DNA from 2 places in the Streptomyces sp. NPDC096205 genome. Region 2 is predicted to be linked to the other one. Evidence: riboswitches for the same ligand, from Rfam matches in the RefSeq annotation. Region 2 holds a riboswitch; the other holds the start of a gene.
What was found. A riboswitch is a leader RNA that binds a small molecule or an ion and turns the genes downstream of it on or off. The one in region 2 is predicted to bind cyclic di-AMP.
Positions count from the first base shown of each region.

Region 1: linked by a shared signal. The riboswitch ahead of ACIQ6Y_RS05955 (M23 family metallopeptidase) and the one ahead of ACIQ6Y_RS29975 (NlpC/P60 family protein) in region 2 are both predicted to bind cyclic di-AMP.

Region 1 is NZ_JBIWFS010000001.1:1,408,243-1,419,615, forward strand. Features, by position in the region: gene ACIQ6Y_RS05920 (VOC family protein) at 1-216, shown strand, start outside; gene ACIQ6Y_RS05925 (thymidine kinase) at 239-889, opposite strand; gene ACIQ6Y_RS05930 (alkaline phosphatase family protein) at 931-2,121, opposite strand; gene ACIQ6Y_RS05935 (DUF5998 family protein) at 2,121-2,717, opposite strand; gene ACIQ6Y_RS05940 (GNAT family N-acetyltransferase) at 2,805-5,651, opposite strand; gene ACIQ6Y_RS05945 (HPr family phosphocarrier protein) at 5,825-6,106, shown strand; gene ACIQ6Y_RS05950 (GntR family transcriptional regulator) at 6,243-6,938, opposite strand; gene ACIQ6Y_RS05955 (M23 family metallopeptidase) at 7,152-7,916, opposite strand; cyclic di-AMP (ydaO/yuaA leader) riboswitch at 7,929-8,093, opposite strand; gene ACIQ6Y_RS05960 (M16 family metallopeptidase) at 8,308-9,696, opposite strand; gene ACIQ6Y_RS05965 (M16 family metallopeptidase) at 9,693-11,099, opposite strand.
Region 2 is NZ_JBIWFS010000009.1:95,389-106,761, reverse strand. Features, by position in the region: gene ACIQ6Y_RS29995 (LuxR C-terminal-related transcriptional regulator) at 1-392, shown strand, start outside; gene ACIQ6Y_RS29990 (NlpC/P60 family protein) at 454-1,530, opposite strand; gene ACIQ6Y_RS29985 (hypothetical protein) at 1,981-2,334, shown strand; gene ACIQ6Y_RS29980 (tellurite resistance/C4-dicarboxylate transporter family protein) at 2,312-3,322, opposite strand; gene ACIQ6Y_RS29975 (NlpC/P60 family protein) at 3,589-4,797, opposite strand; cyclic di-AMP (ydaO/yuaA leader) riboswitch at 4,805-4,969, opposite strand; gene pcrA (DNA helicase PcrA) at 5,200-7,695, shown strand; gene ACIQ6Y_RS29965 (peptidoglycan DD-metalloendopeptidase family protein) at 7,749-9,401, opposite strand; gene ACIQ6Y_RS29960 (esterase/lipase family protein) at 9,753-10,616, opposite strand; gene ACIQ6Y_RS29955 (cobalamin B12-binding domain-containing protein) at 11,149-11,373, shown strand, end outside.

The DNA.
Region 1 (11,373 bases), on a different contig from region 2:
GCCGACGTCCACGGCGTCGGCAACGCCCTGCCCCGCGACCGCGGTCCGCACTGGCTGACCTACTTCGAGGTCGCCGACACCGACGCGGCCCTCACCCGCCTCGTCGCCCTCGGCGGCCACGTCCTCACCCCGCCCCACGACAGCCCCCACGGCCGCGTCGCCATCGCCACCGACCCCGAGGGCGCCCGCTTCGCACTGATCCAGCACACGGCCTGACCTGCGGGGACTCCGGCGCTTGCTACGCCGACGGCACCGGCAGGACGTCCGGGGACAGGGCGGCCGCGTGGGCCGTGGCCGCGGTCATACGGCGGCGGTGGTGGCGGCGGCACAGGACTTCGTAGCCGATCTCGTCGGCGGAGCGGGTCACATCGCCGACGACCACCTGGGCGCCCTCGACGACCATCTCGCCGCCGACGGTACGGGCGTTGTGCGTGGCGCGCGCGCCGCACCAGCACAGGGCCTCCACCTGGAGCACCTCGACGCGGTCGGCGAGTTCGACGAGCCGCTTGGAGCCGGGGAAGAGCTTGGAGCGGAAGTCGGTGGTGATGCCGAAGGCGTAGACGTCCAGGCCCAGGTCGTCCACCACGCGCGCGAGCTGGTCGATCTGCTCCTCCGCGAGGAACTGCGCCTCGTCGGCGATGACGTAGTCCGCCCGTCCGCCGTGGGAGAGATGGTCGACGAGGTACGCGTAGAGGTCCATGCCGTCCTCGACCTCGACCGCGTCCGTCACCAGCCCCAGGCGCGAGGAGAGCTTGCCCTCGCCCGCCCGGTCGTCGCGGGTGAGGATCACGCCCTGGAGGCCGCGGGCGGAGCGGTTGTGCTCGATCTGCAGAGCCAGCGTCGACTTCCCGCAGTCCATCGTTCCGGAGAAGAACACCAGCTCGGGCATGGCAGGTTGAACACCTTTCGGCGAATGGGAGGGGTCGGGATTCAGGAGCGGACTTCGAGCAGCGGGACGAGCTGCTCGGCCGCGGTCATCGAGCCGTGGTTGCCGACCATCGCGGACTCCTTGGGCTCCCGCTCGGAGGCGATGATCAGGACGTCGTCCCGGGCGGCCGCGACCACGTCGCCGATGCGCGCGTACACCCGCTCGTCGATGTGCGGCCCGAACCAGCCCGCCGCGATCGCCTCGTCCCGCGAGGCCACCCAGAACTGCTCGCCGAGCACCTCGCGCCAGCAGATCAGGACGTCGGACTCGGCGCCCGGCAGCGCGTACACATGCCGGGCCCGGCCCTCGCCGCCCAGCAGGGTGACGCCGGCCTGGAGCTCCCAGTCCTCGTCGAAGTCGATGCGGTGCTGCTCGTCGAAGGGGATGTCGACCATGCCGTGGTCGGCGGTGACGTACAGCGCGGTGCGCGGCGGCAGCTGCTCGGCCAGCCGCTGCACGAGCCGGTCGACGTACATCAGCTGGCCGCGCCAGGTGTCGGACTCGACGCCGTAGCGGTGCCCGGCGCCGTCCAGTTCGGCGTAGTACGTGTAGACCAGGGCCCGGTCGGCGGCCGCGAGCTGCTCGGCCGCGAAGTCGATCCGCTCCTCGCCGGTGAGCCGCCCGTGGAAGGTGCCGCCGCTGAGGGCGACCTTGGTGAGCGGGGTGTTCTGGAAGGCGGGGGACGACACCTGGGCGGCGTGCACTCCCGCCCGGCTGGCCAGCTCGAAGACCGTGGGGTACGGCTGCCACGCGCGCGGGTCGCTGTACGGCTGCCAGCGCAGCTGGTTCATCAGTTCGCCGGTGGCCGGGTTGCGCACGGTGTAGCCGGGCAGTCCGTGGGCGCCCGGCGGCAGGCCCGTGCCGACGGACGCGAGCGAGGTCGCGGTGGTCGCCGGATAGCCGGCGGTGAGCGGCCGCCCGGTGCCGCCGCGCGAGCTCGCGAGCAGCGAGGTCATGAAGGGCGCCTCGTCCGGGTGCGCGCGCAGCTGCTCCCAGCCGAGGCCGTCGATCAGGAAGACGCAGGCCCGGTCGGCCGCGGCCAGCTCCGGGATCGCAGCCGTCAGGCCGGGCACGCCCATGCCCGCCGCCAGCGTGGGCAGCAGGTCGGCGAGGGAGCCGCTGCCGTACTCGGGTACGGGCGCGGAGGCGACGGCGAGGGGTTCCGGGTGGTCCCAGGGGGCGGGGTGCACCATCAGCGGGTGGTGTCCGCGGTGGCCTCGGAGACGGCCTGCGCGAAGGCGAGCGCCTGGCGCACGGTCTCCGGGCCGTCCCCCGCCTCGCTGACGCGCAGGCTGAGGTCGTCGGCGGTCGAGTTGCCGGTGTAGCCGTGGTCGGCGTCGCAGTTGGGGTCGCCGCAAGCGGCGGGCTCCAGGTCGATCCGGGAGACCGCGCCCCAGCCGATGGTCAGCACGACCTCGCGCGGCAGCGTGCCCGGCGTGTACTGCTCCGGGTTGGCCACGACCCGGCTCACCACCACCGAGGAGATCCGGCCCAGCTTGACCGACTCCGTGGAGGTGGTGGCGTACGGCGTCGGGGAGGTGGTGTCGGCGGCCTGCTCGTCGGTGTGGCTGACGATGAAGCGGGTGCCGGTCAGGACCAGTACGGTCACATGCCGGCGGACCTCGTTCTGGTCGAACGTGGTCTCCTGGTGGACCAGGTACGACCGGATCGGCTCGCCGCCCACAGCGGCCTCCACCGCCTCGGCCACGAGGGCCGGGTAGTAGCCGCTGCGTTCGATCGCCGCACGCAGCCCCTGGGTCGTCGTACTGGTCTTGGCCATGCCGTCCATCCTACGGGGGCCCACTGACTGCGAGGGACCTGTCACGCGCTACTCGGCGTCCCCCGGGGCTCCTCGGCACTTCTGACCACCGCGGGATCAGTACGCGGGGAGCGTGCGCGGCCCTAGGTCGTCGCGGGCCGGGGGCGGGGCCAGGCGCACGGAGGCGCCGAGCACGCTCAGGCCCTGCGGGGCGACGACGACCGGCTCCAGCGTGACCGCCACCACCTCGGGGTGGTCGTCGACCAGCCGGGACACCCGCAGCAGCAGCTCCTCCAGGGCCGGGGTGTCGACGGGCGTCGAGCCGCGCCAGCCGAACAGCAGCGGAGCCGTCCTGATCGACCGCACCAGCGAGGCCGCCTCCCGGTCGGTGACCGGGATCAGCCGGTGCGCGGTGTCGCCGAGCAGCTGGGAGGCGGCCCCGGCCAGCCCGAACGACAGCACGGCTCCGGCCGCCGGGTCGATGACCGCCCGTACGACGGTGTCGACGCCGCGCGGCGCCATGCGCTGGACGACCGGCCGCAGCTCCTCGGGCCTGCCGAACAGTTCGGTCAACTCCGTGTACGCCCGCCGCAGTTGCTCCTCGTCGGCGAGGTCGAGCCGGACGCCGCCCAGGTCCGCGCGGTGGCGCAGATGCGGGGCGGTGGCCTTGAGGGCCACGGGGTAGCCGAGCGCCCGCGCGGCCTCGACGGCGGCCTCGGGCGTGGGCGCGGGCAGCGCGCGCAGCACCCTGATGCCGTACATCCCGAGCAGGTCGCACGTCTCGTCCGTGCCGAGGGTGAGCCCCTGCCCGCGCGCGAGCAGCCCGTCGATCAGCCGCGCGGCCGCCTTCTCGTCGACCTCCTCGAACTCCGGCACCTTCCCGGGCTGCGCCGCGTCCCGCCGCCACTGCGCGTACTTCACGGCTTCGGCGAGCGCGCGGACGGCCCGTTCGGCGGCGGGGTAGGAGGGGATGAGGCGGGGGGTGGCTTCCGAGGGAGCGGCGGGGGCGGGCGGCTGTTCCGCGGCGGGCACGCGTTCCGCGGGGCCCAGGGCATCGCCGGCGACGCCCTGGGATCGCGAACCGGCCCGGGGTGCGGTGCTCGCGGCCGCGGACAGCGCCGCGGCGAGCCCTCCGAGCTCCACATGCACGACCAGCACCGGCTTCCCGGGCACCTCCTCCGCCGCGGACCGCAGGGCCTCCGCCAGCTCGGCGTCGTCCGGGGTCCCCTCCCCGATGGCCGGGATGGCGGTGACGACCACCGCGTCGCAGGAGTCGTCGGCCAGCGCCCTCGACAGCGCCCGCCGGAAGTCCTCCGCGGCCGCTCCCGTCGTCAGATCCAGCGGCGGCAACGGCTGCAGCCCCTGGGACAGACACGCGTCGTACGTCAGCAGCCCCAGCGACTCGGAGTTGCCGAGGATCGCCACGCGCGGCCCGCCCGGCAGCGGCTGGCGTGCGAGCAGCAGCCCCGCGTCGACCAGCTCGGTGATGGTGTCGACGCGGATCACCCCGGCCTGCCGCAGCAGGGCCGACACCGTGTCGTGGGGCAGCCGGGTCGCCCGTACGGCGTGCCCCTGGGGCGCGGCGCCGCCGTGCCGGGCGCCCTGGACGACGACCAGGGGCTTCATGGCCGCCGTACGCCGGGCGAGGCGGGTGAACTTGCGCGGGTTGCCGATGGACTCCAGGTACATCAGGGCGACGTCGGTGTCCGGGTCGTCGTACCAGTACTGCACGACGTCGTTGCCGGAGACGTCCGCGCGATTGCCGGCGGAGACGAACGTGGACACGCCGGTGACGCCGGTGACTCCGCCGCCGCGCCGGTGCAGTCGGGACAGCAGGGCGACGCCGATGGCGCCGGACTGGGTGAACAGTCCGATGCGGCCGGGGCGGGGCGTCTCGGGGGCGAGGGAGGCGTTGAGGCTCACCTCGGGTGAGGTGTTGATGATCCCGAAGGCGTTGGGCCCGATGATCCGCATCCCGTACGCGCGCGCGTGGCGGACCAGTTCGCGCTGTCGCTCGCGCCCGTCGGGCCCGCTCTCGGCATATCCGGCGGAGATCACGACGAGTCCCTGTACGCCGTGTTCGCCGCACTCGGTGACGACCTCGGGCACCCGCTCGGCGGGCACGGCGACGACGGCGAGGTCGACCGGCCCGGGGATGTCCCGCACGGACCGGTGGGCCGGGACGCCGTCGAGTTCCTTCAGCTCCTCGGGGAAGGCCCGGTTGACGGCGTACAGCTGTCCGGTGAAGCCCGCCTCGCGGATGTTGTCGAGGACGCTGCGGCCGACGGCGCCGGGGGTGCGGCCGACGCCGACGACGGCGACGGAGCCGGGCGCGAGCAGCCGCCGTACGGACCGGGCCTCGGCGCGCTGCTCGCGCGCGTGCTGGACCGCGACGGAGCGGTCGGTGGGCTCCAGGTCGAACTCCAGGCGGACGACGCCGTCCTCGAAGCTGCGCTTCTGGGTGTACCCGGCGTCGGTGAACACCTTGATCATCTTGGTGTTGGCGGGCAGCACCTCGGCGGCGAAGCGGCGGATGTCGCGCTCGCGGGCCACGGCCGCGATGTGCTCCAGGAGAGCGGAGGCGACACCGCGCCCCTGGTGGGCGTCCTGGACCAGGAAGGCGACCTCGGCCTCGTCGGCGGGCGCGGACGCGGGCAGGCCGTTGGTGCCGATGCGGTCGTAGCGTACGGTGGCGATGAACTCGCCGCCGATCGTGGCCGCGAGTCCCACCCGGTCCACAAAGTCGTGGTGCGTGAAGCGGTGGACGTCCTTGGCGGACAGGCGCGGGTAGGGCGCGAAGAAGCGGTAGTACTTCGACTCGTCCGAGACCTGCTCGTAGAAGCTGATCAGGCGCTCGGCGTCATCGACGGTGATGGGGCGGATGCGCGCGGTGCCGCCGTCGCGCAGCACCACGTCGGCTTCCCAGTGGGCGGGGTACTCCTGCCGGTCCGGCGCGCTCTGCATGGGGCCCAGAGTACGGCTCGCGTACGACAACGGCGCGGGGCAGTCTGTGAGGACGTGGGGTCGGACCGAGGCCGCGGTTCCGGCTGCCACCCCGGGACATACGTCTGTCCCGGAGTCGCTTCACGTGTGGAACACTGGTCTAGACAACCCTGAGCACTGAAGGGCAGCAACACATGGCTGAGCGCCGCGTCAACGTCGGCTGGGCCGAGGGCCTCCACGCCCGCCCCGCTTCCATCTTCGTCCGAGCCGCCACGGCCGCAGGCGTCCCGGTGACGATCGCCAAGGCCGACGGCAACCCCGTCAACGCGGCCTCCATGCTGGCCGTCCTCGGCCTGGGCGCCCAGGGCGGCGAGGAGATCGTCCTCGCCTCCGACGCCGAGGGTGCGGACGTCGCCCTCGACCGCCTGGCCAAGCTGGTCGCCGAGGGTCTCGAGGAGCTTCCCGAGACCGTCTGAGGAATGACTCGCTGAGTCACGAAGGGCTCGTCCGAATTATCGGGCGAGCCTTTCGCATTTCCCGTTCGGGCGAGGTTTCCGGGCATCAGAAATAAACCCCCCGGGAATTACTTCCTCTTTGTATACGGTGCCCGTGTTAATGCCGCACGCCCGACATGTTTACGGGATGTTGCGAAGTCCTCACACGGTCCGCGCGATCGGCGCCGCCGGAAAAGCGCAGCCGGTGCGCGGCGATCGACCGCTCGGTGTGCAGCGCGGTGATCGCCCGCGCGCGTTCGCCGTCCCCGCGCGCGACGGCGTCCACGATCGCGCCGTGCTCGGCCCAGGAGTCCATGGGACCGGACGGCGCCTCCACGGTGTACATCCAGGCGATCTTGTGCCGCAGCTGGGTCAGCACCGACACCAGGGCGGGGCTGCCGGAGGCCTGGGCCAGCGTCTCGTGGAACCAGCCGCCCAGGGAGCGCAGATCCTCGCTGTTGCCCCGCCTGGCCCGCTCCTGGCCCAGCCGGACGAGGCCGCGCAGCACCTTCAGATGGGCCTCGGTGCGGCGCTGGGCGGCCCGTGCGGCCCCCAGGGGCTCCAGCAGCACGCGCATCTCCAGCAGGTCGGCGGCCTCCTGCTCGGTGGGTTCGGCGACGCACGCGCCCGCGTGCCGCCGGGTGACGACGAACCCCTCCGCCTCCAGCGTGCGCAGCGCCTCGCGGACGGGGACGCGCGAGACGCCGTAGCGGCGCGCGAGCAGTTCCTCGGTGAGCCGGCTGCCGCGTTCGTGGACCCCCGCGACGATGTCGTCCCGGATCGCCGTGCATACCGAGTGCGCCGGAACACGCATGACCGACCTCCGCCTTTAATCCCCGTGAAACGTCGACGATTGACGTGTGTTCAGCGACTCTATTGCAATGCGGCCGCATTTCCGACGGCGGGCCGGAATCCATGGATATTTTTTGGACAATCGGCCGCCGGGCGGCGACCGGAACGCCGAAAGCCCCGGCTGCGGGAGCCGGGGCTTTCTAGGCTGTCGAGGCTTTCGAGCAAGACCTGTCGGTCAGATGTTCACGCCGTGCGAGCGGAGGTAGGCGACCGGGTCGATGTCGGAGCCGTACTCGGGGCTCGTGCGGGCCTCGAAGTGCAGGTGCGGGCCGGTGACGTTGCCGGTGGCGCCGGACAGGCCGATCTGCTGGCCGGGGACGACCGACTGGCCCACCGCGACGGAGATGGAGGACAGGTGGCCGTACTGGGTGTAGGTGCCGTCGTGCATCCGGATGACGACCTGGTTGCCGTACGCGCCGCCCCAGCCGGCCTCGACGACCGTACCCATGCCGACGGCCTGGACGAGGGTGCCGCTCGCGGCGTGGAAGTCGACGCCGGTGTGGCTGCCGGAGGACCACAGCGCGCTGCTGGCCTGGTAGGCGGTGGAGACGTACGAGCCGGCGATCGGGGCCACGAAGGTGTTCAGGCGCTTGCGCTCGGCCTCACGGGCGGCGCGCTCCCTGGCCTCACGGGCGGCCTCGGCCCGCGCCTCGGCGCGCTTGACGGCGGCCTCCTCGGCCTTCTGCTCCGCGAGCGCCTCCTCGGCGGCCTGCTTCTGCGCGGCGGCCTGGGCGTCGATCTGCTCGGCGACGGAGTCGCCGATGGTGACGACCGGCAGCAGGCCGGTCTGCTCGGCCTCGGGCTCGGCGGCGAGGGCCGGCCCCGCGAGGGTGCCGATGACGCCGGTGGTGGTGAGCGCCGCGACGCCCGCCGCACGGGCGGTGCTGCGCTGCATCCGGCTGGGACGACGATGCTTCCCGGTGGCGCGCGTGAACGCCATGAAGTGGCTGGTCCTTTCCTTCCCTCTCGCCTACCGGGTTAGCTGACGGGTTCGGAGCAGGAAGGTCTCCTACGGACCCCCTCGCTTCACGCGCGGGCGTCCGATTCACCCCAGGGACTGCGATGGGTCCCCGGCTCCCCTGGCTCGCGCCGTAGGGGGACTCGGCGATGACTGTCCGGTGCCGCGGATGCGGCGCACTGCGTGACGAACAGCCCGGACGACACTAAGGGGATCATCTTTCGATCCTCTAATGGATCAGCGTTTTTGTAGCGCATGCCACAGGGCAGACGGGCAGCATCTCCTGCAATTCACAGCCAACTCGGACAAACGAGGGCCCTGATGACGCTCCGGTCACCAGGGCCCACGCGTGTGTGGCGCGAATTCGCCGTCCCTACTCGGCGCTCACCACGGTGACTTCACCGATGCCGAGGGCCTCCACGGGCTCCTTGATCTGCGCCGCGTCGCCGACCAGGACCGTCACCAGCCGGTCCACCGGGAAGGCGTTCACGACGGCCGCCGTGGCCTCCACCGTGCCGGTGGCGGCGAGCTGCTGATACAGCGTCGCCTGGAAGTCGTCGGGCAGATGCTGCTCGACCTGGTCGGCCAGCGTGCTCGCGACGGCGGCGGCCGTCTCGTACTTCAGCGGCGCCACCCCGACGAGGTTCTGCACGGCCACGTCCCGCTCGGCGTCGGTCAGCCCGTCCGCGGCGAGGGTGCGCAGCACCGTCCACAGGTCCGCCAGCGCCGGGCCGGTGTTCGGGGTGTCCACGGACCCGCTGATGGCGAGCATCGACACGCCCGTGCCGTCGGGCGCGGAGCGCAGCACCTGGCCGAAGGACCGCACGCCGTAGGTGTAGCCCTTCTCCTCGCGCAGGACGCGGTCCAGGCGGGAGGTGAGGGTGCCGCCGAGGCAGTACGTGCCGAGCACCTGGGCGGGCCACACACGGTCGTGGCGGTCGGGGCCGACGCGGCCGATGAGCAGCTGCGTCTGGACGGCACCGGGGCGGTCCACGACGACGACCCGGCCGGTGTCGTCGGCGGTCACCGCCGGCACGGGCCGCGGCGCGGCCTTGGAGCCCGTCCAGGCGCCGAGGGTCTCGCCGAGCAGGGCGTCCAGGTCCAGGCCCGTCAGGTCGCCGACGACCACGGCGGTGGCGGTCGCGGGACGCACATGCCGCTCGTAGAAGGCGCGCACGGCCGCGGAGTCGATCGCGGCGACCGTCTCCTCGGTGCCCTGGCGCGGCCGGGACATGCGCGATGCCTGCGGGAACAGCTGCCGGGAGAGCTCCTTGGCCGCGCGGCGGGCCGGGTTGGCCAGCTCGTGCGGGATCTCGTCGAGGCGGTTGCGCACCAGCCGCTCGACCTCGCCGTCGGCGAAGGCGGGCGCCCTGAGGGCGTCGGCGACCAGGCCGAGGGCCTTGGCCAGGCGGGAGGCGGGGACCTCCAGGCTGAGGCGGACGCCGGGGTGGTCGGCGTGCGTGTCGAGGGTGGCGCCGCAGCGCTCCAGCTCGGCGGCGAACTCCTCGGCGGAGTGCTTGTCGGTGCCCTCGGAGAGGGCGCGGGCCATGATCGTGGCCACGCCCTCCTGGGCGGCCGGCTCGGCGTCGAGCGGCGCGTCCAGCAGCACCTCGACGGCGACGACCTGCTGGCCGGGGCGGTGGCAGCGCAGCACCGTCAGGCCGTTGTCGAGCGTCCCGCGCGTGGGCGCCGGGAACGCCCACGGCCTGGCCTCGCCCGGCTTGGGCTGCGGGTGGAAGTCCATCGCGGCGAGCTCGGTCACTTGGCCGCCTCCTCGTCGTTGTCGTGGGCGGCCTCCACCGTGGCTTCGGCCTCCGGGTCCTCGGGGAAGTCCTCGTCCTCGGTGTGCTCCGCGGACTCGGGCGACAGCGGCTCGTAGACGAGCACCGCGCGGTTGTCGGGCCGCAGCCGCGCCGCGGCGACCTCGCGGACCTCGTCGGCGGTCACCTCCAGGACGCGCTGCACAGCGGTCAGGGCGAGCTGCGGGTCGCCGAACAGGACGGCGAAGCGGCACAGTTCGTCGGCGCGGCCCGCGACCGTGCCGAGCCGGTCCAGCCACTCGCGCTCCAACTGCGCCTGGGCGCGCTCCATCTCCTCGTCCGTGGGGCCCTCCTCGGCGAACCGGGCGAGCTCCTCGTCGATGGCCGCCTCGATGACGGGCACCTCGACGTCTCCGGAGGTCTTCACGTCCAGCCAGCCCAGCGAGGGCGCCCCGGCCAGCCGCAGCAGGCCGAAGCCGGCCGCGACGGCCGTACGGTCACGTCGTACGAGCCGGTTGTAGAGGCGGGACGACTCGCCGCCGCCGAGGACGGTCAGCGCCAGGTCGGCGGCGTCGCACGCGCGTGTGCCGTCCTGCGGCAGCCGGTAGGCGGCCATCAGCGCCCGCGCGGGCACCTCCTCCTCGACGACCTGGCGCAGCTGCTCGCCGATGACGTCGGGCAGCGTGCCGTCGCGCGGGGCGGGCTTGCCGTCGTGGCCCGGGATGGAGCCGAAGTACTTCTCGACCCAGGCGAGCGTCTGCTCGGGGTCGATGTCGCCGACCACGGACAGCACCGCGTTGTTGGGCGCGTAGTAGGTGCGGAAGAACGCGCGCGCGTCCTCCAGGGTCGCCGCGTCCAGGTCGGCCATCGAGCCGATCGGCGTGTGGTGGTAGGGGTGGCCCTCCGGATAGACGAGGGCGGTCAGCTTCTCGAACGCGGTGCCGTAGGGCACGTTGTCGTAACGCTGACGGCGCTCGTTCTTGACGACGTCGCGCTGGTTCTCCATGGACTCGTCGTCGAGGGCGGCGAGCAGGGAGCCCATGCGGTCGGCCTCCAGCCAGAGCGCGAGCTCCAGCTGGTGGGCGGGCATGGTCTCGAAGTAGTTGGTGCGCTCGAAGCTGGTGGTGCCGTTGAGGGAGCCGCCCGCTCCCTGCACCAGCTCGAAGTGACCGTTGCCCTTGACCTGGCCCGAGCCCTGGAACATCAGGTGCTCGAAGAGGTGAGCCAGGCCGGTGCGTCCCTTGACCTCGTGACGGGAGCCGACGTCGTACCAGAGGCACACCGCCGCGACCGGGGTCAGATGGTCCTCGGAGAGCACCACGCGCAGGCCGTTGGCCAGGCGGTGCTCGGTCGCTGTCAGGCCGCCGGAGCCTGCCTGGTCTGTGGCCGTGTGACCCATGGGCATGTACGTCCCTTCGATCGCGGATGCGGTTGCTGAAAACCGCTGTTCTCCTGCCGGTCCTGCCACTGTATGCAAGCGTGCGGACCGCCGGTGGAGTTCCCGGCCGCCGTACGCCCAGAGCGAGATCCCGTAGCCTGCGGACACACGCCGCCACTGGCGACGCGGGGTCCGGTCCGTCGTTGTCAGTGCCTAGGTCCACAATGGTCCGCGTCAGAATTCGTTCACGCTTCCGCCGGAGCGAGCCGAGGGGACGCGTCCCGTAGGCGAACGACCAGAG
Region 2 (11,373 bases):
TGTCGGACGCGGCCGAGGATGTCATCGGGGTGATCCGTGGGGGTGCCCGGGGCTATGTGACCAAGACGATCACCGGCTCGGATCTGATCGACTCCATCTTCCGGGTGCAGGAGGGCGACGCGGTCTTCTCGCCGCGCCTGGCCGGGTTCGTGCTCGACGCCTTCGCCTCCACCGACGCACCGCCGGTGGACGAGGACCTCGACCGTCTCACGCAGCGCGAGCGGGAGGTGCTGCGCCTGATCGCGCGGGGGTATGCGTACAAGGAGATCGCCAAGCAGCTGTTCATCTCGGTGAAGACGGTCGAGTCCCATGTCTCGGCCGTGCTGAGAAAGCTCCAGCTGTCCAACCGTCACGAGCTGACGCGCTGGGCGACTGCGCGCCGGCTGGTCTAGCGGAGCCCGGCGTCCCAGCCAAGTGCCCCCCCCCGCCGGGCGAGTTCGCCGCCGCCCAGCCTCACACCACCCGCGTCGCCCCCGCGAAAGGCATCTCGTCCAGGGGGGCCACGCGAACCGGTGCGGAGGGGTTGGGGGCGTGGATCATCTGGCCGTTGCCGATGTAGATGCCGACGTGGCTGATGGCGGAGTAGAAGAAGACCAGATCGCCGGGGAGGAGTTCGGAGCGGGAGACACGGCGGCCGGCGCCGATCTGGGCGTAGGTGGTGCGGGGCAGCTCGACGCCGGCGGAGCGGTAGGCGGCCTGGACGAGGCCGGAGCAGTCGAAGGCGTCCGGGCCGGTGGCGCCCCAGACGTAAGGGCTGCCGAGCTTGCTGTAGGCGTAGGAAACGGCGGCCGAGGCGCGGGAGTCGGGGGCGTCGGCGGCTGTCGGGGAAGGGGCCTGGAGGTCGGGGCGGGAGGTCGTGGCGTCGCGTGAGGCGCGGGGTGCTTCAGCCGTGGCGCTCCGGCCGGTGACCTCGGCGCGTTCCTCGGCCGTGAGCTGGGACAGCAGTTGGCGGGCCGCGTCGAGCTTGCCGGTGACGGTGCGGCGATGGCGCTGGAGTTCGGCCTGGCGGGACTTCAGGGAGGTGAGTTCGATGCGGGCGGCGCCGCGGAGTTGCTCGATCTCGCGGAGCTGCTCGCGCACCCGGCGCACGGCGGCGGACTGGCGGACGCCGGCGCGTTCGGCGAAGGCGGCGTGGTCGAGGTACTCGTCGGGGTCGTCGGACAGGGCGAGGCTCAGGGCGGGGTCGAGTCCGCCCTGGCGGTACTGGGCCGCGGCCATCGAACCGAGGGCCTCGCGCGCGGTGTTGAGCTTGTCCTCCTTGCGGGCGGCCTCGTCGCGCAGTTGCTCGAGCCGCTGCTCGGCCGCGTCGGCCTCCTCCTTGGCGCCGTTGTACTTCTCGGTGGCCATCTCGGCCTCCTGATACAGCTGGTTCACCTTGGCCTTGACCTGCGCCGGGGTCAGATCCGGGGCGGCCTGCCCGGTGCCGTCGAAGGCGGTGGCGGTCGCGGCTCCCGCGAGGGCGAGCGTGGCCGCCGTACGGGCCGTACCGCCGACGGCCGGGCGCTGTCTGGGCTTGCGGTGCGCTGCCACGTGGACCTGCACGTCCTTTCCTGGGACCGCCGGCACCCGCGAGCGGGAGGGTACGGCCGCCAGGGGGAGCGGCGCGCGGGTGTCGGGGACAACCCGCGCGTCCGGCGGCGCCCGCACAGGGGGGAGCGGACCGCCGCCGGACCTTCTCGGCGGTGGTGCCCGGCTGCCGCCCCTGGCCCGGGCGGCGGTGGGAATCCGGTCACCTGGGGGAGGACGCTAGACCCGAGTGTGACGGCTTGGTAACGCGATGTACGGAAGTGTCGGCAGGGGACCGGTGGGCGACCGTATCTGTCCTCCTTCCAGGTTCGGGGCGGTCGACTTCTCGGGGTGCGCTGACCGATGTGGCGGTTCCGGGGCTGGTGGGAGGGGTGAGGTGTTATAGGGCGCATATATGCAGGGGGGTGGGCCGGTGTGAGGGGGCGGTCAGGCCGCTGATTAGGCTCCGGCCTCATGGACGTACTCATCCATCTCTTCGTGGGCCTGCACATCATCGGCATCGCCTCGCTCCTGGGCGGCTTCCTCACTCAGATGAAGGCGATGGGGCAGGGCACTGCCCGCTTCGTCCCGGCGATGCTGCACGGTGCTCTGACGATGCTGGTCACCGGCGTGATCCTGGTCGGCCTCAACCAGGCCGACGACCAGTCGGTGAACAACATCAAGATCGGCGTGAAGCTGGCCCTGCTGATCGTGATCCTGGGGCTCGTCTATGTGAAGCGGGACGAGGAGAAGGTGGACAAGGGGATGTTCGGCCTGGTCGGCCTGCTGACCACGGTGAACATCTTCATCGCGGTGCTCTGGACCTGAACCGCTCCGCGCGGTGCCGGGGCGCCGGGCCGCGCAGTTCGGTCCGGGCGTTCAGGACGGCGCCGGCGGCGACGGCCAGCCAGGCGGCCACCGCGATCCAGAGCAGCACCTGCCCCGGCCCCTTCAGCCACGGCACATCGTCGGCGGCGGCGAAGGACAGCGTCGCCGCCGCCGTCACGCCCAGCGGGAAGACGGTGGCCCAGCGCCGCACGTCGTAGCGGGGGCGCGGCCACCCCACCTCGGTGACGAGCAGGACGGCGTACCAGGCCACGGCGAGGACGAGCACCACCGCGGTGACCGCACGCAGGACACCGTGGGCGTCGTCGTTCCACAGCCGCAGCTGCGCGCTGTCGGCGGCGATCAGCCGGGAGCCGGCGAGCGCCGAGATCGCCGGCGCCCCGCCCGCGACCCACTGGTCACCGGCCCCACGCGTCATCTCGCCCGGCTCGAAACGGGCCAGCGCGAAGCCGTAGAGGACGAGCCCGAGCCAGAACAGCACCAGTGCCGCGTGCGCGAGCCAGGCCGCGCGCTCCGCCGCCGCGAGCGTCGCCCCGAGCACGGCGAGCCCCTCCGTGGCCACACAGCCCAGGAACACCGCACCCGGCATACGCGGCTTCCATTGCTTGATGACGTCCACCAGCAGCACCGGCCACAGCAGCGTGGCCAGCGCCAGCAGCGCCCCGGCCAGGGCCTGCCAGCCCAAGGCGGACACACGCGTGCCGAGCACGGTGGTCGCGGCGACGGCCGTCAGTGCCGCCGGCGTCCCGGCCGCGGCCGGCCACCTCGGCCGCTCCCACAGCAGTCGTACGACGAAATCCGCGGCCAGTCCCAGCCACGCGGCGCCGGTCATGGCGAGCAGAATCCGGGACAGCACCTCGTGCCCGGCCAGGTGCAGCCCGACGGAGACGATGCCGGTCGCCATCACGGCGGCCCCGGCGGCGGGCGGGCGTTGCGCCCACCAGGCGCGCAGGGAAGAGGTACCGGGCATGCGGCCGATGCTAGGGAGCGGGTACGGGGTCCGCGCGTTCGCATGGGCCATGAGTGGCGCGCCTTCGAGGCGGCGGCCCGGCACCGGCCCCGCCATCCGAAGACCGGCAGACTCCCTCGGGCCCGCCGCCCGCAGACCGACACGCTCCCTCGCCCCGCAGACCCGCAGGCCCCCTCGGGCGCTCCCTCGACCCGCAGACCCGCAGACCCACAGGCTCCCTCGGCCCTCGCCGCCCGGAGCCCGGCAGGCTCCCTGAAGGGCGAAGGTCAGGCCGGCCGCACCACGCTGTGGATCGAGGACTCCCCGTCGTAGTAGATCGACTCCTCGCGGACGTACGCGCCCGGCTTCGGGGCGTGGATCATCATGCCGTTGCCGATGTAGATGCCGACATGGGTGACATCGGCGTAGAAGAAGACGAGGTCACCGGGCTGGGCGTCCGACAACGGCACCGTCGTGCCGGCGTTGACCTGGTCGTACGTGACGCGCGGGATGTCCACGCCCGCGGCCTTCCAGGCGGCCTGGGTGAGACCGGAGCAGTCGTAGGAGTCGGGGCCGGTCGCGCCCCAGACGTACGGCTTGCCGATCTGGGCGCGGGCGAAGGCGAGCGCCTTCTCGGCCTTGGCGGCGTAGGTGGAGTCGGTGGTCGGGGAGGTCGGGGTCGTCGAGGTGTCAGAGGTGCCGGCGCCGCCGGTCGAGGTGGACGAGTCGCCGCTCGCGGCCTCCTCCTGCGCCGCCGCCTCGGCCGCCTTGCGCTGCCGCTCCTCCTCCGCGGCCTGCTGCGCGGCGAGCTCGGCGGCCTTGCGGGCGGCCTCCTCGCGCTTGCGTTCCTCGATCGCCGCGAGCCGGGCCTTCTCCTCGGCGGTCAGCTGCGACAGCAGCACGCGCGCGGTGGAGAGCTTCTTCTGGACGGTGGCCTTGGCCGTCCTCAGCTCGGTCTGCGAGTCGGTGAGCGTCGACAGGCTCTCGGTGGCCTCGCGGCGCTTCTCCATGGTCGCGGACTGCTGGGTGATGTAGTCGTCGACCGCGTCCTTCTGACGGCCGGTGAGCCGGTCCATCAGCTGGGTCTGGTCGAAGTAGTCCTGCGGTGTGTCCGCGAGCAGGAGGGTCGCCGTGTCGGGCGCGGACGCGCCGGTGCGGTACTGGGCCGCGGCGAAGGAGCCGAGCTGCTCGCGCGCCTCGTTCAGCTGCTCGGTGCGCTTCGCCACGTCGTCGAGGAGGGAGTCCACGCGCTTGCGCTGCTTGGTGGTCCGCTCCTTGGCGGCGTTGTACTTCTCGGTCGCCGTCTCCGCCTGCCGGTAGAGATCGTCGACCTTCTTCTCGACCTCCTCCAGGCTCGGCCGGTCGTCGTCCGAGGGGCTGGCGTTGGCCGTCTGCGACAGCAGGGCCACGGAGGTGAGGGCCGCGGTGGCCAGGGCGGGGGTCCGTATGCCTGCGACGCGCGTCCCGGTGGTGCGCGGCTTGCGGTGCGACGCCAAGGGTGGCGACTCCTTCCATCTGCCGCCTACCGGGTTAGCTGTCGGGTTCGGGCGTGTTCGGAAGGTGTGCCCTACGGCGCTCCCCGCGAGGGAGTGGGCCGATTCACCCCAGGTTCGGTGGGTCCCCGGCTCCGGTGCCGTGCGGGCGCACCGGACTCGGCGGAGGCCGCGCGGCCCGGCGACGTTCGCCGGTGGGGGTCGTACGGCCTGCCCGGCACCGTAGCCAACTCGTGTGGCCCCTGTGAAGGTTGACGGGTGATATGCCCGATACATTTTCGTGACCTTGGCGTGAGCGGGACAGAACTGCCGCAGGCCGTGCCCGCAGGGTCACGCAGGGTGGCGTCGGCGGAGTTCTCGAGACGGCGACCGGTTGTCAGTGGCGACCCCTAGACTCGGAGAGCGATGAGCAGCCTCTTTGACGACAGCTTCCTGGCGGACCTCCAGAGCCCTCGCGGGCACGAGGAGGAGCACCCGCCGCCGCCCGAGGACGATCACGCTCCGGAGCCGCTTCCGGACGATCTGTTCGGCGGGAAGTTCGACGTGCCCCCGGACCGGGACGCCTACTACCGCGACGGCGCCCCGCGCCCGGCCCTGGACGCAGCAGCGCTGCTGGAGGGGCTGAACGAGAACCAGCGCGCCGCCGTCGTCCACTCCGGCACGCCCCTGCTCATCGTGGCCGGCGCCGGCTCCGGCAAGACCCGTGTGCTCACCCACCGCATCGCCCACCTGCTCGCCGAGCGGAACGTGCACCCGGGCCAGATCCTCGCGATCACCTTCACCAACAAGGCCGCGGGCGAGATGAAGGAGCGCGTCGAGCAGCTCGTCGGCCCGCGCGCGAACGCGATGTGGGTCATGACCTTCCACAGCGCGTGCGTGCGCATCCTGCGCCGCGAGTCCAAGAAGCTCGGCTTCACCTCCTCCTTCTCGATCTACGACGCCGCCGACTCCAAGCGCCTGATGGCCCTGGTCTGCCGTGACCTGGACCTGGACCCCAAGCGCTTCCCGCCCAAGTCCTTCAGCGCCAAGATCAGCAACCTGAAGAACGAGCTGATCGACGAGGAGGACTTCGCCGCCCAGGCCTCCGACGGCTTCGAGAAGACCCTCGCCCAGGCCTACGCCCTCTACCAGTCCCGGCTGCGCGAGGCGAACGCCCTCGACTTCGACGACCTGATCATGACGACGGTCAACCTGCTGCGCGCCTTCCCGGACGTCGCCGAGCACTACCGCCGCCGCTTCCGGCACGTCCTGGTCGACGAGTACCAGGACACGAACCACGCCCAGTACGCCTTGGTGCGCGAGCTGGTGGGGACCGCCGAGCGGCCCCCCGGCGAGACCGATGTACCGCCCAGCGAGTACGACGTCCCGCCCGCCGAGCTGTGCGTCGTCGGTGACGCGGACCAGTCGATCTACGCCTTCCGCGGCGCGACCATCCGCAACATCCTCCAGTTCGAGGAGGACTACCCGGACGCGACGACGATCCTGCTGGAGCAGAACTACCGCTCCACGCAGACGATCCTCTCCGCGGCCAACGCGGTCATCGAGCGCAACGAGTCCCGCCGCCCCAAGAACCTGTGGACCAACGCGGGCTCCGGCGCGCGCATCACCGGCTATGTCGCCGACACCGAGCACGACGAGGCGCAGTTCGTCGCCGACGAGATAGACCGCCTCACGGACGCGGGCGACGCGAAGGCCGGCGACGTCGCCGTCTTCTACCGCACCAACGCCCAGTCCCGTGTCTTCGAAGAGGTCTTCATCCGCGTCGGCCTGCCCTACAAGGTCGTCGGCGGCGTCCGCTTCTACGAGCGCAAGGAGGTCCGGGACGTCCTGGCCTACCTCAGGGTGCTGGCCAACCCCGAGGACTCCGTCCCGCTGCGGCGCATCCTCAACGTCCCCAAGCGCGGCATCGGCGAGCGCGCCGAGGCGATGATCGACGCCCTCTCCCAGCGGGAGAAGATCAGCTTCCCGCAGGCGCTCAAGCGGGTCGACGAGGCGTACGGCATGGCCGCGCGGTCCACGAACGCCGTCAAGCGGTTCAACACGCTGATGGAGGAGCTCCGTACGATCGTCGAGTCCGGCGCCGGACCGGCCACCATCCTGGAGGCCGTCCTCGAACGCACCGGCTATCTCGCCGAGCTCCAGGCCTCCACCGACCCGCAGGACGAGACCCGTATCGAGAACCTCCAGGAACTCGCCGCCGTGGCCCTGGAGTTCGAGCAGGAGTCGGAGGAAGGGGCCGCCGGAGGGCTGGCCGCCTTCCTGGAGCGGGTCGCGCTCGTCGCCGACTCCGACCAGATCCCCGACGAGGACGAGGAAGGCTCCGGCGTCATCACCCTGATGACCCTGCACACCGCCAAGGGCCTGGAGTTCCCCGTCGTCTTCCTCACCGGCATGGAGGACGGCGTCTTCCCGCACATGCGCGCCCTCGGCCAGACCAAGGAGCTGGAGGAGGAGCGCCGCCTGGCCTACGTCGGCATCACGCGCGCGCGTGAGCGGCTGTACCTCACGCGCGCGGCGCTGCGCAGCGCCTGGGGACAGCCGTCGTACAACCCGCCCTCCCGCTTCCTGGAGGAGATCCCGACGCAGCACGTGGACTGGAAGCGCACCGGCGCCACCGCGCCGATGTCCTCCGGCCCCGTCTCCGGGATCGCCGCCTCACTGTCCTCCTCCCGCTCGCGCTCCTCGGCGTCGGGCGCCTCCGGCTTCGCCACGCGCCGTACGGCGGCGGAGAAGCCGGTCGTCTCCCTCGCCGTCGGCGACCGCGTCACCCACGACCAGTTCGGCCTCGGCACGGTCATGGCCGTCAAGGGCACCGGCGCCAACGCCGAGGCGACCGTCGACTTCGGCGAGGCCAAGCCCAAGCGGCTGCTGCTGCGGTACGCGCCGGTGGAGAAGCTGTAGAAAGGCGAAAGCCCCGCCGACCTGTTCGGCGGGGCCTCACGCAACGCTGAAGGCTAGGACGGCTCCAGGCCGTGGCTGCGCAGCCACGGCAGCGGGTCGATCGACGAACCGCCGCCCGGACGCACCTCGAAGTGCAGGTGCGGGCCGGTGGAGTTGCCGGAGTTGCCGGAGTAGGCGATCTGGTCGCCCGCCTTGACGGTCGTACCTGAGGGGACCGTGTAGCTGGAGAGGTGGCAGTACCACGTCTCCGTACCGTCCATCGCCGTCACGATCATCATGTTGCCGTACGCGCTGTTCCACTCCGTCCGTACGGTGCCGTCGGTGGCGGCCATCACCGGAGTGCCGTACGAGACCGGGAAGTCGATGCCGGTGTGCAGGGACATCCAGTTGACGCCGGACTGGCCGTAGTAGGCGCTGAGTCCGTGCTGGGCGACCGGCAGCGCGAACTTGGGGCGCATCCGCTCCTTGCGGGCCGCCTCCTCCGCCGCGCGCTTCCGCTCCAGCTCCTGCTGCGCCTTGAGGTCGATGCGCTCCTGCGTGCGGCTCGCGCGGTCGGCGAAGTCGTCGGCCTCGGCGGTGAGGTTCGCCAGCTGGGTGTTGAACTTGTTGTTGGCGGCGGATGGTTTCACCGGAGCCGCGTCCGGGGCGGCCTGCGCGGTGGTGTCCTTGTCGTCGCCGGTCAGGGTGCCCACCGAGGCCGCGGCGATCCCGGCGACTCCCATCACACACGCCGAGGGCACGGCCACCGTCAGCAGCGCGGAGCGCTTGGCGGGCGTACGGCGACGGGAGCGGGACCCGCTGCGCGTGGCGGCGCGCGGGGCGGGGGCGGATGCCTCCTCCTGCTCGTCCAGGAGGCTCAGGGCGGGCAACTCGCCGGTGGCGGTCAGGCCGTTGTCGTCGTACGAGGCCGGCTCTTCGTACGAGACCGAGTCGTCGTACGAGACCGATTCGTCGTATGCGGTCGGCTCTTCGTACGCCGTCGGCTCTTCGTGGGAGATCTGCTCGAAGGTCGCCGTGGCCTGCTGCTCGTACTCGCCGGTCGCGGGAGCGGCGGGGCCCGTGCCGTCGGTGTTCCACTGCGTGGCGTCGTAGGCGCCGGTGTCGAAGCCCTGGGTGCCCCAGTCCCACTGCTGCGTCTGCTCCGCGGGGATGCCGGCCTGGTCGGGCTGGAGCCAGGCGCTCGCGTCCCACTGGCCGCTGACGTCGGCGGCGGTGGCCTGCGGCGGGACGAGCGGCAGATGCTGGTCGGTGGCCCAGGCCGTGGCGTCGTACGCGCCCGTGTCGTAGGCGGCCTGGTGCTGGGCCGCGTACGCGTCGTAGTTCAGGGTCTGGTGGCCGCCGGTGGACCACTGGCTGCTGTCGTAGGCGCCGGTGTCATGGCCGTCGGCGGGGAACTCGCCGAAGAGCGGGTCCGTGGCGTACGTCCCGGTCGTGTGGCCGTCGGCCGCAAAACCGGTCGCGTCGTAGCCGCCGTATGTGGTGAAGTCGCCGTACGCGGCTTCCTGGGTGCCGTACGACGCATAGGGCGCCGAGGAGGCGTCGGAAGCCGGAGCCGGGGTGGTCATGGTCCCCGACGGGTGACGGTCGTTCACCAACTTCTCTTTCGCCTCGACAACAGGGGCTGCCAGAGCAGTGCGGTGACTGTACCCGGCGGTACGCGGGCACGACAATCTTCCGCAGGTTTCGCCTCCGAAGGAAACGGGCATTCGGCCGTGTTTCGGGGGACTGCGGGCACGATATTGGCCTTGTGTTCGAGGATTGTTCGATCTTCAGGCGCTCTTGGGCGATGCCCGACCACCCTTTGAAGGGGGCTTCGGGGGTTGGGAGTGGCCTTCGAGGTGGGCTCGTACGACGTTCCGGGCGTGTTCGTACGGCGTTCCGGGCGTGCTCGTACGACGCTCCGGGTGTGCTCGTACGGCGTTCCGGGCGTGCTCGTACGACGCTCCGGGTGTGCTCGTGCGGCGTCCTGGGTGTGGTCGTACGGCAGTCGAACGGGTGAAGTCGTGCTGGTCGACGGGCGGTTGCGGCGGAGAGTCCGCCAGTTGGCGCCCCGCGTGTCACGCCACGGTGAGGCCGTCGGGGGTGGTGGTCGCCTCGGGCGTGGGGTCGGTGCTGTCCAGGGCCTGACGTATCCCGGTCGCGACTGCGGGGTGCACCGGCAGGGCGAGATGGCCGATTCCGCTCACCCGTACGTTCTGCGCCTTGAGGTCGGGGTGGTCGATCCGGGCGGTCTCCAGCGGGTCCATCAGATGGTCGAGGTCGCTCCAGAAGCTGACGAACCGCGTGTGACAGTCGGGCGCCGGCCGGGACAGCTCCTCGATCACCGGGGACCCCGGACGCATCTGGCGCACGATCGGATGCGCGTCCGCCAGTGGCACGACCCGCGTGCCCGAGTGCGGGGTGCCGAGCGTGACCAGTGTCCGCACCCGCAGATCACCGCCCAGCCGCTGCACGTAATAACGAGCGATCAGCCCGCCGAGGCTGTGGCCGACGACATCGACCTGCCGGCTGCCGGTGCGCTCGCAGATCTCCTCGATGTGCCGGCCGAGCAGCTCCGCGGCGGTGCGGATGTCGCAGGTGAGCGGTGAGTAGTTGAGCGACTCGATCCGGTGCTTGCCGTGCTGGGCCAGGCCGCGACGCAGCACCAGGAACACCGAACGGTTGTCCATGAAGCCGTGCAGCAGCACCACGGGCGGCCGGTCCTGCGCCGGCAGCCGTGCCGTGCTGTCGGACGAAGGGGCCGGGGGCAGCGAACGGCGCTCCTGGCTGATGCCGGAGGGATAGAGGAGCAGATGCCCGGCGAGGATCGCGACCTCCAGCGCGGTCGCCTTCAGGAGGGCCACGGACAGGCCGGCCAGTCTGCCGGGCAGCAGGCGCCGACAGGTCGAGTGAAGGGGCAGCAGGTCCCAGGTGACCTTCACGGCCGACCTCCCATCGGCGCACGGAGGACCGCTCCGTCCCCCGTGTGCCCTCGTGGAAAGCCGCGATGGGTGCGGTCGGCCCGGTTCGGCCGGGCCGCGCCCGAAGTGGTGGTGGGTGGCGCGGAAGGCGCCGGTGAGGTGATGAGGTCCGCCCCGCCGGTCGCGGCGGCCCGGTGCGGCTTCCCTTGCGCTTGTTCCGCCTCGGCGCGGGGAGCCCCGGCCGCGGGATGTCGCGGCGCGAGGGCCGCGAAGACTCGGAACGGTGCGCGGCGAACGTGTCCCACGTGTGATTTCCCCCTCCCTCTCCTCCGTGAAACTGCCGGGTGCGGGATGCTGGCGATAACGTTCGTTCACTTCCCCGGTTTCCGTGTGGTCCGGGGCGTCCGTGCCGTGACGGTGCCGCCCCCGGCCGGGGGCGGGGCGAGTGCGGCACCCACCCAGGGTGCGTGTGACCTGCGTCACATGTACGGGGTGTCTGATGTGTGCGGTACTTGTCGGTACGGATGGATGAAGTCGCTTCATGGAGGCAGTGATGGGTGTGGCAGCCGGTCCGATCCGCGTGGTGGTGGCCAAGCCGGGGCTCGACGGCCACGATCGCGGGGCCAAGGTGATCGCGCGGGCGCTGCGCGACGCCGGTATGGAGGTCATCTACACCGGCCTTCACCAGACCCCCGAGCAGATCGTCGACACCGCGATCCAGGAGGACGCCGACGCGATCGGGCTGTCCATCCTCTCGGGCGCCCACAACACGCTCTTC